DNA from 3 places in the Bradyrhizobium sp. C-145 genome. Region 3 is predicted to be linked to each of the others. Evidence: predicted binding sites of a transcription regulator. Region 3 holds the regulator's gene; each other region holds the start of a gene.
What was found. Region 3 encodes LexA, which represses DNA repair genes until DNA is damaged. Its sites were predicted from a motif close to TGTTCNNNNTGTGTTCNG; they were not measured.
Positions count from the first base shown of each region.

Region 1 (3,257 bases), 180 kb from region 3:
TCTCCGCCGTGACGTTCTTGAGGTTATTGCCGCGCGCGTTCACCACCTTGATGGTGCGGCGGTGGTTCGGCGGACGCCGCTCCGGCACCTCGACCTCGAGCTCGCCGGTGAGATACTTGCCGGTGAGCGATTTCGGATTGCGCATGATGTCGGCGGGCGTGCCTTCGGCGACGATGTTGCCGCCATGCATGCCGGCGCCGGGACCGATGTCGAGCACGTAGTCGGCGAGGCGAATGGCGTCCTCGTCGTGCTCGACCACGACCACGGTGTTGCCGAGGTCGCGCAGCCGCTTCAGCGTATCGAGCAGGCGGGCGTTGTCGCGCTGATGCAGGCCGATCGAGGGCTCGTCGAGCACATAGAGCACGCCCGTGAGCCCTGAGCCGATCTGCGAGGCCAGGCGGATGCGCTGGCTCTCGCCGCCGGATAGCGTGCCGGAGGAGCGCGACAGCGTGAGATAGTTGAGGCCGACGTCGAGCAGGAAGGTGAGGCGCTCGCGAATCTCTTTCAGGATGCGGCCGGCGATCTCGTTCTGCTGCTTGTTCAGCGCCTCGGGCACGCCCGCGAACCACTCGCCGGCCTTCTTCACCGACAGCTCCGAGATCTCGCCGATATGCTTGCCGCCGACCTTGACGCAAAGCGCCTCGGGCTTCAGGCGGAAGCCATTACAGCCCTCGCAGGGCACGTCATGGAAGTACTTCGCCAGCTCCTCGCGGGCCCACTCGCTTTCGGTCTCGCGATAGCGGCGGTTGATGTTGGTGATGACACCCTCGAACGGCTTCTTGGTGTCGTAGGAGCGCACGCCGTCCTCATAGGAGAACTTGATCTCGTCGTCACCGGACCCGTAGAGGATCGCGTTTTGCGTCTTCTTCGGCAGATCTTTCCACTTGGTGTCGAGTGTGAACTTGTAGTGCTTGCCGAGCGCGGTCAGCGTCTGCACGTAATAGGGCGATGACGATTTGGCCCAGGGCGCGATCGCGCCCTTGCGCAGCGTCAGATCCTTCTCGGGGATGACGAGATCCTCATCGACATGCTGCTCGACGCCGAGACCGCCGCAGGCGGGGCAGGCGCCATAGGGATTGTTGAAGGAGAACAGGCGCGGCTCGATCTCGGGGATGGTGAAGCCGGAGACCGGGCAGGCGAACTTTTCCGAGAACAGGATGCGCTCGGGTCCGCTCTTGTCGTGGATTTTTGCGGTCTTCTTCTTTTCCTCGGCGGGCGCAGCCGCGGGTGCGTCGGCGAACTCGACGACGGCGAGGCCTTCGGCGAGCTTCAGCGCGGTCTCAAAACTCTCGGCGAGGCGCTGGCCGATGTCGGGGCGCACCACGATGCGGTCGACCACGACGTCGATGTCGTGCGGGAATTTCTTGTCGAGGCTTGGGGCTTCCGCCAGCTCGTAGAAGCTGCCGTCGATCTTGACGCGCTGAAAGCCCTTCTTGAGCCATTCGGCGAGCTCTTTGCGGTACTCGCCCTTGCGGCCGCGCACGACCGGAGCGAGCAGATAGAGGCGGGTGCCTTCCGGCAGCGCCAGCACGCGGTCGACCATCTGCGAGACGGTCTGGCTCTCGATCGGCAGGCCCGTGGCCGGTGAATAGGGCACGCCGACGCGGGCCCAGAGCAGGCGCATATAGTCGTAGATCTCGGTAACGGTGCCGACGGTGGAGCGCGGGTTCTTCGAGGTCGTCTTCTGCTCGATCGAGATGGCCGGCGATAGCCCGTCGATCTGGTCGACGTCAGGCTTTTGCATCATCTCCAGGAATTGCCGCGCATAGGCCGACAGCGATTCGACGTAGCGGCGCTGGCCCTCGGCATAGATGGTGTCGAAGGCGAGGGAGGATTTGCCGGAGCCTGACAGGCCCGTGAACACCACCAGCTTGTCGCGGGGAATCTCGACGTCGATGTTCTTGAGGTTGTGCTCGCGCGCGCCACGGATCGTAATTGCGCGCAGGCTTGAGCCCGCGTTCTGTAGTTGGCGCTTGGCCTTGATCACTTCGTCCATCCCGGTGGTCCTCAAGGAATCCAAAGACGCGCGATCGCGCCAATGCAAAAGGCGCGCTTCGCCCGGAACCGGGACCGGCGCCGCTGGGTATGGCAGCGAACGTAGGAAGAACGGGCGCGGATTTCCAGTGGCACGTGCGAATCGTCAACGGATTGTTGGTGCGCTGGCGGCATCTGGCAGCAGGAGCGGCGGAACTGCGGGGAACGGCTCCTACAAACAAAAAGGCCGGCGCGAGGCCGGCCTTTCGTGACGATGTGACGTCGGTCGCGAAGATCAGTACTTCAGATCAGTACTTGGCGACGACCGGGCCGCCGAAGTGATAGTTCACGCCAACCTGCACGGTGTGGAAGTTGATCGTGCCGGACGCCAGCGGAGTGCCGAGGTTGGAGAAGTAGTTCTCGCTGCCGAGGCTGCGATAGAGGTACTCGCCCTTGACCGACCACTGCGGAGCGAAGAACGCTTCGACGCCCGCACCGACGGTCCAGCCGGAGTGCCACTTGCTGTCGGAGACGCTCACGCCCAGCGCGCTGAGGGTGATCTTGTTGTCGATCCAGGCGTAACCACCGGTCCCGTAGAACAGGAAGTTATTGACGGCCCAACCGATACGGCCACGCACGGTGCCCAGCGCATCGGTCTTGGAAGCCACGGTGATGCCAAGCGCGGTCGCCGAAGCGTTGACGTCAGCCCAGGCGCCATCCGCCTCGATGCCGAACACGACGTTGCCGGTCTGCCAGTTGTAGCCGGCGGTGCCGCCGACGAAGCCGCCCTGCATCTTCGGGTCGGTCGAAGTAGCTTCCCAAGCGCCGCCGCCGACGACACCGAGATAGAAGCCGGTCCAGTTGTAAACAGCAACCGGAGCGATCGGCGCCTTGGTGTAGGGGCGGGCTGCGAGATCAGCGGCCGAAGCCGGAGCAGCGAGAGCGAACAAACAGGCCGAAGCCAACAAAACCTTCTTCATCTTCAATCTAATCCCAGTCCCAGTTTCTGTTGTTGCCTTCCATGCCGGAAGGGCAGCGGACTCAACGGCCCAACTAATGCCGTGCTTACACCACTAAAGCCGCAAGTTGTGTCTCCGAAAAGCCACAACAGCCCCCAAAACGTGGCAAGTGCCGACCTATTGTTCCGGAGAGCACGCAAGCAAAAGGCCGGCGCGAGGCCGGCCTTCAATCTCTCAGTGATATCAGGTAGATATCAGTATTTTGCGATGAGCGGACCGCCCCAACGGTAGTTCACGCGGATCAAGCCGATATCGACATCCTGG
Region 1 is NZ_CP088150.1:4,466,315-4,469,571, reverse strand. It holds gene uvrA (excinuclease ABC subunit UvrA) at 1-1,996, opposite strand, end outside; gene LRP30_RS20815 (outer membrane protein) at 2,283-2,954, opposite strand; gene LRP30_RS20810 (outer membrane beta-barrel protein) at 3,188-3,257, opposite strand, start outside.
Region 1: a site for LexA is predicted at 2,092-2,109, ahead of uvrA (excinuclease ABC subunit UvrA). Genes of this name have one in related genera too.

Region 2 (3,257 bases), 2.3 Mb from region 3:
TGCGCTCGGAGCTGGCGCAGGCCAAATCGTCCGGCAAGCGCAGCGTGCTGTTGCAGATCAGAAGCGCGGATGCCACCCGGTTCGTCGCGGTGCCACTCGCGTAAGGCGAACCTCGATCGGTACAATTCAAAAAGGCGGCCCCTTGGGCCGTCTTTCGCATTCGCACTCAAGATTCCCACAGGTCACCCGATAACATTCTCGTTAACGGCAGGGAGGGTGACCCGGTTCGTCCGAAAAAGCCGTGTTCGGCCATCACACTTTCTGGTCGGGCATCTGCTCGGCGGCAACGCAGCCGCGGAGTGGGCTCGCGAGCGTGGAACCTTCGAACCTCCGGCCGCTTTGTGGAACTGGCCGCTGGTTCACATTGATCGGTGCCGACATGGATCGATTGAAGCTCTCGCTGATGAGTACGCTGCTCGTGGCGTGGTTCGTGCTGCCGGCCGGAAACGCCTTCGGGCGCGACGATGGCCGCTATGCGAACTCGCCCCTGAAGCCATGGTTCGACAGCCTGCGCAGCCACCTCGGTCCGTGCTGCTCGGATGCGGACGGCTTTGCTGTCTCCGACCCAGATTGGGAATCGCACAACGGGCACTACCGTGTGCGGTTGGACGGGCAATGGGTCGAGGTGCCGGATGAAGCCGTGATCACCGAGCCGAACCGCGCCGGCCGCACCATGGTGTGGCCGGTGAAGACTGCGTTCGGGATTTCGATCCGCTGCTTCATGCCGGGCAGCATGATCTGACTGAGGTCAGCGCGACCGCTTGCTGGATTTGCGCTTCGACGATTTCTTGGAAGATTTCTTGGAAGATTTCCTGGACGTCTTCTTCTTGGACGTCTTCCGCTTCGAGGCCTTCTTCGGGACCTTCTTGCCCTTCTTGCGGGCCTTCGACAGCCCGATCGCGATCGCCTGCTTGCGGCTCTTCACGCGTCCGCCGCGACCGCCACGTCCGCTCTTCGCGGTACCTTTCTTGTAGCGCCGCATCTCGCTTTCGACATCGCTGCCGGAGCTGCGCGAGTAGCGGCGCTTCTTTGCCTTGCGTGCCATGCCTGTTCTCCCTTGGCGGAGGGAGAACCATTCGACACTGGCATGGTTCCGACAGCACGCGTGCAATGTTCCGGGCGATGAAGGCGGCTCAGAACGAATTCGCCAGCTCGATCTCGGCCTCCAGCACCTGAATGCGCCGCGCAGCCTCGGCAGAGGACAGATCTCGCGCATATTGTGCCGGCTGATAGGCCTCTTCGCTCAGCCGCTTCAACCTCAATCCCTGCGCCCGTGTCATCTGCTCGCCAAGAAAAACCCTGGCGTCGTATTTGGCCTGGACCTGCATGTCGCTCCTCCGTCCTTGAAATCTGGCTTGACTATATGTTCTTATTTTGTTCTAACAAGCCATGGACAACAGAATTAATGAAATTCGGCGTAAAATTAGCGCTTTGAGGCTGGAAATGGCCGATGTCGAGGCGTCTGTGCGCGCTCTCATCAATCGCGATTGCGACTGCAGCGAACAAGCTCTGGCGCAGATCAATCTGCGCCGGAAGATCAACCTGCTTATCGACGAATGGAAGTCGGCCGGGGGCGGCGATGTCCTGCCCGACGTTCGCGACCGGATGCGTCTTCGCTCCTTGAAGAATGTCGACAAGCCGGCGCGCGTGTTGGCCCGCCGCTGAGACATCGGGGGCCGCGCGGTGGAGGAAGACCCGGACAACTACCGGATCCTGAAATTGCGCGCCGAGATTCTCGAACTGGGCTCCGCCATCCGGCAATTGCAGCGCGAGGGCCTCGACGACGCTGCGGCCCAACTCCTGATCGCGCGCAAGCGGGCGCAGCTCGAGCATCTCGTTAAGACGAATTCCGCGGCAAGCTGTCTTAACATCACTGACATCCGACGCAGCTAAGGCGTTCGCGCAAGCGACATGCTGGAGATTGTCGATGCTGTCGGAGGATCAGCGCGCCGACCATGTGGCGCTAGCCTAGAGCGCGAGGGAGAGGGCAAGATGAATCGTCGTCCTCGAGTGAAGAGCCCCGCGCTGAACGCGGGACTCTCACCCTGCCAGCCAGAGCTCACTTGGTGTTGCTCATGCCGCCCTTGTTCGTCATCGTGCCGCCCTGGTCGGAGCCGGGGCCAGAGCCGCCTTGACCGGAGGGATCGGCACCCTTGGAGGACTTGGTATTCGCGCCCGTGGTCTGCGACGATGACATCGAGGATCCATGTTTGGCCTTGTGCGACTTCGCCTGCACGGCGAACGGCGCGGCGGCGAGGCCCGTTGCCAACATTGCGGTGAGGACGAGCTTGACTGTCTTCATATGGGGGAACTCCCTGGGTTAAATTGACGCAGGCGGCCAACGGCCGTTCCTCGCAGGAGTTCCCAACAAAGCTTCTCCACACGTCGCGCACGCTTCAAGATTGCTTGTTCTCTTCGAGGATGAACACGATGCCGGTGAGCGTCGCGCCGATCGCGAAGGTCGTCACCAGCGTGAGAGCGAAGACAATAGCGGCTTGGCTTCCGCCATGGCTCAGCAGGTTGGCGACGGCTGGATTGGTCAGAATGAGTGCGAGGCTGAAGGCGAGGCCGAGGGCTGCACCCATCATCGCATGTGTCATCAGCTTGATAAGGCCGGTGGGAGAGATCAGGTTCGACGACTTTTTCGCGCGCATGGAACTATGTCCCGATCTGGCAGGCAAACGCGCGCGATCGCCATTGGTTCCATCAGGATGAAGGAATTGTCATCGTCAGCTTCATCCGACGTTCATGCCCGGCTTGCGAAGATGAGCGCTGTCAACACGGGAATATCGATATGGGCAAGGTAGTCTTTCTGTACCGCTCGCTGGCCTATCGCAACGCGGCCGCGGACATCCTGCGCAAGGCGCGCAAGCTCCCGCGCGGCGCGGAACGAAGCGCGGCTCGCCACTATGCGAAGGCGCTACGCGATCTCGCTCGAACGGAGGCTTGGCTCGAAGGACGCGTCGCGCGCGATCCCCGGACGGAGCAGCGCATGACGAGCGCGGCGTCCGGCTAGAGCGCTTTCCGTTCCGATTGAATCGGAACGGTAGCTCTCGATTCTTCGCTTGACGCGCTTTCTTGACGCGAACCGGTCACCACTTCGCTGTAAAACGCTCTAACCAGATGCGCGCTGCAATTCGGCCGCGGCGGCGGCATCGAATTTGCCGGGTGCCGTCGTCGCGACCGGCTTGCGTGTCAACGGCACCTCCAGACGGCACAACAAGCCCTCGGCGCGCCAATCGAATTGCGCCTGTCCG
Region 2 is NZ_CP088150.1:2,376,176-2,379,432, forward strand. It holds gene LRP30_RS10895 (Do family serine endopeptidase) at 1-104, shown strand, start outside; gene LRP30_RS10900 (hypothetical protein) at 404-742, shown strand; gene LRP30_RS10905 (DUF6496 domain-containing protein) at 749-1,045, opposite strand; gene LRP30_RS10910 (DUF3072 domain-containing protein) at 1,134-1,328, opposite strand; gene LRP30_RS10915 (hypothetical protein) at 1,444-1,665, shown strand; gene LRP30_RS10920 (hypothetical protein) at 1,684-1,893, shown strand; gene LRP30_RS10925 (hypothetical protein) at 2,060-2,302, opposite strand; gene LRP30_RS10930 (hypothetical protein) at 2,397-2,654, opposite strand; gene LRP30_RS10935 (hypothetical protein) at 2,795-3,016, shown strand; gene LRP30_RS10940 (HWE histidine kinase domain-containing protein) at 3,116-3,257, opposite strand, start outside.
Region 2: a site for LexA is predicted at 1,365-1,382, ahead of LRP30_RS10910 (DUF3072 domain-containing protein). Genes of this name have one in related genera too.

Region 3 (3,257 bases):
CGGGATGATCATCCCGCTCGGCTGCTCTTTTGCCTCTGCGCTCGCGCTCGGCTAGAAGGCTTCCTGCCAATTCGTCCGCGAGCAGGAGTTTTCGCCGTGGCTCTCATGCCGGTTTCCGATGCGCTTGCCGCCGTGCTTGCCGGCGCGGAGCCTCTGACCGAGGAAATGGTTGCTCTCGACGTAGCCTTCCACCGTGTGCTCGCCCGCGACGTGGCGGCGCTGCGCACGCAGCCGCCGGAAGCAATGTCCGCGATGGATGGTTATGCCGTGCGCGCGGCCGACGCGGGGGCGATCGATTCCCGACTGACGGTGATTGGCGAGGTGGCGGCGGGTCGTCCGTTCGCGGGAACGGTCGGCGCCGGCGAAGCCGTGCGGATCTTCACCGGCGGCGTCGTTCCCAACGGAGCCGACGCGGTCGTGATCCAGGAGGATACGGTCGCGGACGGCAAGCGCATCACGATCAAGGAAGCCGCGATTCCCGGTCGGCACATCCGCCCCGCAGGCGTCGACTTCGCCGAAGGCGACGCGCTCCTGCGCAAGGGAACCCGTCTCACCGAGCGCGACCTCGCGCTCGCCGCCGCCATGAATCACCCGCAGCTTGCCGTCTGCCGCCGCCCGAAGGTCGCGATCCTCGCCACCGGCGACGAACTGGTGATGCCAGGCGCCTCGCCCGGCCGCGGCCAGATCGTCTATTCCAACGGCTATGCCCTGCACGCGCTCGCCCGCAGCGAGGGGGCCGACACCATCGACCTTGGCATTGCCGCCGACACGCTGGAGGCCACCACCGCCGGCATCCGCCGCGCCCGCGAGAGCGGCGCCGACATCCTGGTCACGACCGGCGGCGCATCGGTCGGCGACCACGATCTGGTCCAGCAGGCGCTGAGGGACGAAGGTATCTCGATGGCGTTCTGGAAGATTGCGATGCGCCCGGGCAAGCCGATGATGCATGGGCGGCTCGGCGCGATGCGCGTGATCGGCCTGCCGGGTAATCCCGTCTCCTCCTATGTGTGCGCCTTCCTGTTCATGGTCCCGCTGATTCGTGCGGTGTCGGGTCGATCCGTGATTCATCACCGCCATGAGCGCGCCGTGCTCGGCCGCGATGTGGGCGCAAACGATATGCGCGCGGATTATCTTCGCGCACGTCTGGAACAGCGCGACGACGGCACGCTGGTGGCCGTTCCCGTCCATCACCAGGATTCCTCGCTGCTTGCGAATCTCGCTGCGGCACAGGCACTTCTCGTGCGCGCGCCGTTCGCGCCGAAGGCCGGAGCCGGCTCGCCTTGCGAGGTGCTGCGCCTGCCCGTCTGAGCGCATCCACCACACGCGTTCCGCGAACTTTGTCGCGTTCACGCAAAATTAAGCAGTTGCGGAACACATATCGAACATATAGTGTCCGTTCATGATTTGTTTCGAGGAGGTAGCGGTTCGCCGCTCCAATTCAGCGTCTCGGAATCGAACGACATCAACCGGGGGACTTTGGTCGAGATGTTAACGCGCAAACAATACGAGCTTCTGCGGTTCATCAGCGAACGTCTGAAGGAAAGCGGCGTGCCGCCCTCCTTCGACGAGATGAAGGATGCGCTCGACCTGCGCTCGAAATCGGGCATCCATCGCCTGATCACCGCGCTGGAGGAGCGCGGCTTCATCCGCCGCCTGCCCAACCGCGCTCGCGCCATCGAGGTGATCAAGCTGCCTGAGCTCCAGGCCGCCGCCGGCAACCGCCGCGGCTTCACGCCAAGCGTCATCGAGGGCAATCTCGGCAAGGTGCGCGCGAGCTCCAGCCCACCCGCCGACGAGGGCGAGCGTCCCGTTGCGGTGCCGGTGATGGGTCGCATCGCAGCCGGTACGCCGATCGAAGCGTTGCAGACCCGCAGTCACACCATCAGCGTGCCGCCCGACATGCTGGGCTCGGGCGAACACTATGCGCTCGAAGTGCGCGGCGATTCGATGGTCGAGGCCGGCATCCTCGACGGCGACATGGCGCTGATCCAGCGCAACGAGAGCGCCGATACCGGCGACATCGTGGTGGCGCTGATCGACGACGAGGAAGCGACGCTCAAGCGCTTCCGCCGCCGCGGCGCCTCGATCGCGCTCGAGCCCGCCAACGCCGCCTACGAGGTGCGCATCCTGCCGCCGAACCGGGTGAAGATTCAGGGCAAGCTGATCGGACTGTACCGCAAGTACTGAGAAGACTCAGTGGTCATTCGATACCGATGATTCCGATTGGAGCGGACGGATTGTCCGCTTCAGCTGGATAGTCTTTCTGGTCTCGGGCAGATTATCTGGCCCCTTTCCAAGCGCTAGGTCCTCGGCATGCCGCCCGAAGCACTCATCGCCTTGCGGCTCAAGAGATCGAGGAGACAACGATGCGTAGGATCGTTTTGAGCGCCTTCGCAACTGTGCTGATCGCTGCATCGGCAGCGCAAGCATTCGCAGCACAATCGCAGCACCATCCCCGCAAGTCGGCGTATGCGACAACGAGTGAGCAATTCCGCAGCGCCCGAAGTGCCGTCGCGCGACAGCCACAGCCGAGTTGGCCATATTCCGGATGGTCGGCGCCCGCAGGCCGCTGACGCTCGCATCCGCCAAATGCACTGAAGCGAGCTTTGTTCCTATTGGATTCGGGAAAGATAATGTGATCGCATCCGACTGACGCCAGCCGCAGATTCGCCCACAACCAAGCAGAATGTTACGTGCTTCCACTCTGATAGAGGCTTGCGCCTCCGAAAGAGGCGCGGGTTGCTATCTTCGAATAGGAGCACCCGATGTGTGACTACAGTCTGCATGCCGTTGCATCGCGCCCCGCCGAAGTCGGCGAGACGATCGTGTCGACAACGTTCCGCGGCACCTCGACGCGCGGCTTCGCTTCCGCGGCCGACCCGACCGTGGCCGTCTGCCTGCTGCCGGGAACGGAGCTCGCCTTCGCCGACAACGTCCGTTACGACAATCGTTGGATCTGGACGCGCACGATCAACTCCCGCGTCGGCAAGTTCGGCAAGATCGATCCGCACATTCCCGATCGCCATCATGACGCGATCGAATTCCCCGACGGCAAATACGTGCTGGTGACGCAGCTCGTCGAAGGCCAGCACGCAACCGTGCTGCAACTGCCGGTGACGCAGCCGGTCAGCGAGCGCGAGCACAAGCCGCAGATCGATACCGACAGCCGGCCGACGATCACGCGTCTGCCGATCGGCTGAGCCGTTCCTGGCCACCAGGTCGGGCCAGGATTGAAAATGCCATCGCCGGCCGAGGCC
Region 3 is NZ_CP088150.1:4,646,311-4,649,567, forward strand. It holds gene glp (gephyrin-like molybdotransferase Glp) at 97-1,308, shown strand; gene lexA (transcriptional repressor LexA) at 1,486-2,187, shown strand; gene LRP30_RS21670 (hypothetical protein) at 2,766-3,200, shown strand.